DNA from 2 places in the Desulfocurvus thunnarius genome. Region 2 is predicted to be linked to the other one. Evidence: predicted binding sites of a transcription regulator. Region 2 holds the regulator's gene; the other holds the start of a gene.

Region 1 (2,176 bases), 480 kb from region 2:
CCCACACCGCGTCGCCCACGCCGTAGTGCTTCATGGTCGCCTGGCCGGCCAGCAGGTAGGCCAGCGTGGCCAGGGCGAAAACGGCGGCGAAGCCCTTGAGGAAGCCCGTGGTGTCCTTGCCCATGAACTTGATGCCGATGGAGAAGAACAGGGCCAGACCGACCATCAGGCCGATGAGGCCGGGGATGAGGTTGTAGGGCTTGTTCTGGGTCTTGCCCTTGGCCTTGTTCTCGGCGCCCCGGGCCTTGCGCCAGGAGTCGACCTTCTCCTTGGCGGCTTCGTTCAGGCTGGCGTCCTGGAAGGCGGCGCCCATGGCGGCGGTTTCGGCGGCCAGGGCCTCGTCCAGGGCGGCGGCGGTCTTCTGCTTGGCCTCCTCGTACTTGGGCATGGCCTTGGCGTTCATCGCGTCGGCCTGGGCCTGGGAGAGGATCAGCGAATCCATGGGGTTGGTCGTCCAGCCCTTGGGCTTGGCCAGCCACTTGGAGATGGCCTTGGCGTAGGACTCGCCGCTGGCCTTGAACTTCTCCTTGGCGTCCTGGGCCTGATACCAGGCCACGGTCTTGAACGGCGCGCGCTCGGCCTCGGTCTGCATGATGGCGTTGGACTTGTCGAAGACCTCCTGCATGCCCGCGGGCGGGCGGGGCAGGAAGATCATGCAGCCGACGATGAGCAGCAGGGCGCCGAGCCAGATGGCCCAGTAGTCTTCCTTGGTCCACAGGTCGGACAGCTTGGACGCGGCGTTGTCGACGACCACGTTCTGGTTCTGGGACGTGTTTTCGGCCATGTGCGGAATCCTCCTCGGTCTGAAAAGGTGTTGGGGGTTGTGGCCATGTTCCGCAAGCGGCAGCGCCTCCGAGGCGGACCCCCTCGGGCTTCGGGGGCGGCGCCGTTTGCTGAACGGGTAGACTCCGGTGCTTCCTAGGCAATGTTTGTGCCAGAAAGTACGAGATAATATCCATTTGATAATAAAGGAAAAATTAAATTTCACCCGGGGGCGTGGTGCAAACTTGCGGCCCGCAGGTGCTGCCTTGGGTTTGCACTACGGTGCGCGGCCGGGTGGCGGGAGACGCCGGGGCCCGCGCGCAGGTGCGGGCTTTTTGCATTGGACCGGCCCCCGGGTCGGTGCTAGCTCTGGCGAAACCGCCACGACGGCGAGGAGGAACGACCATGGGCAAGCTGGAAGAGATGAACAGGCGGCGCAAGCTGGCCCACACCCGGCTGGTGGGCACGGGGTCCAAGGTCTACGCGGCCTTTCTGGAGATGGAACGCGCGGCCTACGCCGACGGCGCCCTGCCGCGCAAGGTCAAGGAGCTGGTCGCCGTGGGCATTTCGGTGGTCATCGACTGCGAGTCGTGCATGCAGTGGCACATCGGGCAGGCCGCCGAGGCGGGAGCCACGCGCCAGGAGGTTCTGGAGGCCGTGGAGGTGGGCATCGAGATGGGCGGCGGCCCGGCCACGGTGTCGGCGCGCTTCGCCCTGGAGGTCATGGACGCGACCTTCGACGGATGAGGTCGGCGGCCGGGTGTTTGACCTCGCTGTCGGCATGATGCATATTCGGCATCATGAAGGATTCCCCGTACGTTCCGCTGTGCGTGATTTCGCGTTGGGCGCGCCCGCTGGGCGCCCTGGCCTGCGCCGTGCTGGCGCTGGCCGCGTGGTGCCTCCCGGCGTTGGCACAGTCCGCCGGGAGGCTGGTGGTGGCCCGGGCGGATTTCCAGTCTCCGCCGCTGGAATATGAACAAAACGGCCAGGTTCTCGGGCTGCATGCGGACCTGGTGCACGGAGCGGCGGCCCGGCTGGGGCTGGAAGTGGAGTTTCGCAGCGTGCCCTGGGCCCGGGCGTTGCATCTGGCCCGCACCGGCAGGGTGGACGCCGTGACCTTCGTCACCCGGACTCCGGAACGCGAGAAATATCTGCTTTTCCTGGACGGCAACGTGCTGCACTCCGTGCGCAACGTGTTCATCGCCCTGGCCGGGAGCGCCGCGGCGAACCGCTGGACCGGGGAGGTGGCCTCCCTGGCCGGGCTGCGGGTGGGCTTGGTGCGCGAGTTTTCCTTCGGCGAGGCCTTCGACACGGCCCCGGGCGTGCAGCGGGTGGAGGTCGAACACCTGGACCTGCTTTGGGACCTGCTCTTGCGCGACCGGGCGGACGTGCTGCTTTCCGAGGAGCGCAGCTT
Region 2 (2,176 bases):
GGACTCCTCGAAAGCCGAGAGGTTGTTGTCGTCCCAGGTGAGCACGACGTCCGCCTTCTGGCGGAACTTCTCCACGGACAGGTTGATTTGCAGGTCGGCGTTGTCGGTGCCGGCGTACTTGATCAACTTCTCGAACCGCGCGGTGGCGTACTTCTTGAGATGATCGGAGGGCTCGAAGTTCTTGAAGTTGAAATTGATCTGCATGGATCTCCTCCTGTCTTGGGTGACACGACGACACTGGTCTGGCGGGTTTTCGCCGATTCCAGTGTAGAAGGAAACCGGATCGAAATAAAGGGCTACCCGGCGCGCGATCAAAAAACCTGCTTGCGCTTGGAGGAAGAGCGGATGCCCAGGGCCGTGCGGTACTTGGCCACCGTGCGCCGGGCAATGTTGACCTTCAGGGTGTCCTTCAGGTGGTCGGCGATCTTCTCGTCGGACAGCGGATGGCGGGCATCCTCGCCGCCGATGAGCTGCTTGATGAGCGCCTTGACGGACTCCGAGCCCACCTGGGAGCCGTCGTCCATCTCCAGGGCGCTGTTGAAGAAAAACTTCAACTCGAACACGCCGTGGGGCGTGGCCACGTACTTGTTGGTGGTGATGCGGCTGATGGTCGATTCATGCATCTCGATGTCGTCGGCGATATCCTTGAGAATCAACGGCTTGAGCGCTGTGACCCCCTGGCGGAAAAAGCCGTTCTGGAAGCGCACGATGCTCTCGACCACCTTGTAGAGCGTGCGCTGGCGCTGGAACAGGCTCTTCATCAGCCAGACCGCCGAGCGCATCTTCTCCTGGACGTACTCCTTGTCCTTGGAATTCTTGGCCAACAGGCCGTCCATGTAGAAGGAGTTCAGTTGCAGGCGCGGCAGGCCCTCCTCGTTGAGCACGATGACGAAATCGCCGTCGTACTCGTAAACGTACACGTCGGGGCTGACGTACTGCGGCTCCCCGCCGCCGTAGCTGGCGCCGGGCATGGGGTCCAGGGTCTGGAGCAGGTCCAGGTATTCCTTGAGCTGTTCCAGGGTCAGGCGGAACTTGCGGGCCACGGGCTTGAAGCGGCCCTTCTCCAGGTCCTCCAGATGCTCGCTGACCAGCTCCTTCAAAATGGGGTCGTCGTACCCGAAGACCTCGATCTGCACCAGCAGGCATTCGCGCGGGTCGCGCGCGGCCACGCCCACGGGGTCCAGGCGCTGGATGCGCCGGATCACGTCCTCCACCTGGGCCGTGGCGGCCCCGGCCATGGCGGCGACCTCCTCGCAGGAGGCCTGGAGATAGCCGTGGGAGTCCAGGTTGCCGATGACGACCTCGCTGATGGCCACTTCGGCGGGGCTGAAATCCGAAAGGCAGATCTGCCATTCCAGATGGCTTTCCAGGGAGGGCTTGACCGACAGGCGCGCGTCGTAGGCCATGCCCTCCTCGGGCGTTTCGCTCTCGCGCATCAAAGCCTGGCGCGAGGAACTGGAGAATTCGCCCAGGTAGTTCTCCCAGTCCGCGTTGCGGGCCAGGTCGCGCTCCACGGCCTCGTCGCCCTGGGCGGGGCGCTCGCGCTCGGGCTCGGCGGCGGTCTCGAAGGCGTCCTTGCCGTCGCGGCCGGAAGTATCCTCGAAGGCCTCTTCGCCCTTCTCCTCGAGCAGGGGGTTTTCGAGCAACTCCTGCTGGACCACGTCCAGCAGCTCGAAACGGGAGAGCTGGAGCAGCTTGATGGCCTGCTGCAACTGGGGGGTCATCACCAGTTGCTGCGAAAGCTTCATTTGCTGTCTGAGTTCAAGTCCCATCGTTGCCCGTCGTGTTCAGGTGCTGCGGTGCCGTGTCGATCAGGGGTCCGCCCGTCGCGGCCCGGCCCGCGCGGCAAAAGTCCTCGCCCGGCAGGGCCCGTTCTGCGCGGCTCGGGCAGACCATGCCACAGAGCCCCAGGCCTTGCAACTCAAATGGCAAGGATTTTGTATGCGCGAGGAAGCGCAAGAAGCGCGCCAGATTAGAGACTGAAAGCCTCGCCGAGGTAGACTTGGCGCGCCTGGGGATTCTCGCAAATCTCCAGCGGCGTGCCCGAAAGGATGACCCGGCCCTCGTAGACCAGATAGGCCCGGTCGCAGATGCGCAGGGTCTCGCGGACGTTGTGGTCGGAAATGAGCACGCCGATGCCGCGCTCCTTGAGCCCGCGCACGATGCCCTGGATATC

Evidence for each region. Region 2 encodes sigma-54, which starts transcription at its own class of promoters, with help from an activator protein. Its sites were predicted from a motif close to CTGGCACGGNNNNTGCTT; they were not measured.
Region 1: ACZ5KV_RS01435 (YeiH family protein) is a predicted target of sigma-54. The motif match lies at 921-938, and genes of this name have one in related genera.

What each region holds. Positions count from the first base shown of each region.
Region 1 covers NZ_AP042411.1:315,762-317,937, reverse strand. Annotated here, with positions in the region: gene ACZ5KV_RS01435 (YeiH family protein) at 1-784, opposite strand, end outside; gene ACZ5KV_RS01430 (carboxymuconolactone decarboxylase family protein) at 1,168-1,509, shown strand; gene ACZ5KV_RS01425 (substrate-binding periplasmic protein) at 1,563-2,176, shown strand, end outside.
Region 2 covers NZ_AP042411.1:3,450,048-3,452,223, reverse strand. Annotated here, with positions in the region: gene hpf (ribosome hibernation-promoting factor, HPF/YfiA family) at 1-204, opposite strand, end outside; gene rpoN (RNA polymerase factor sigma-54) at 312-1,772, opposite strand; gene lptB (LPS export ABC transporter ATP-binding protein) at 1,973-2,176, opposite strand, start outside.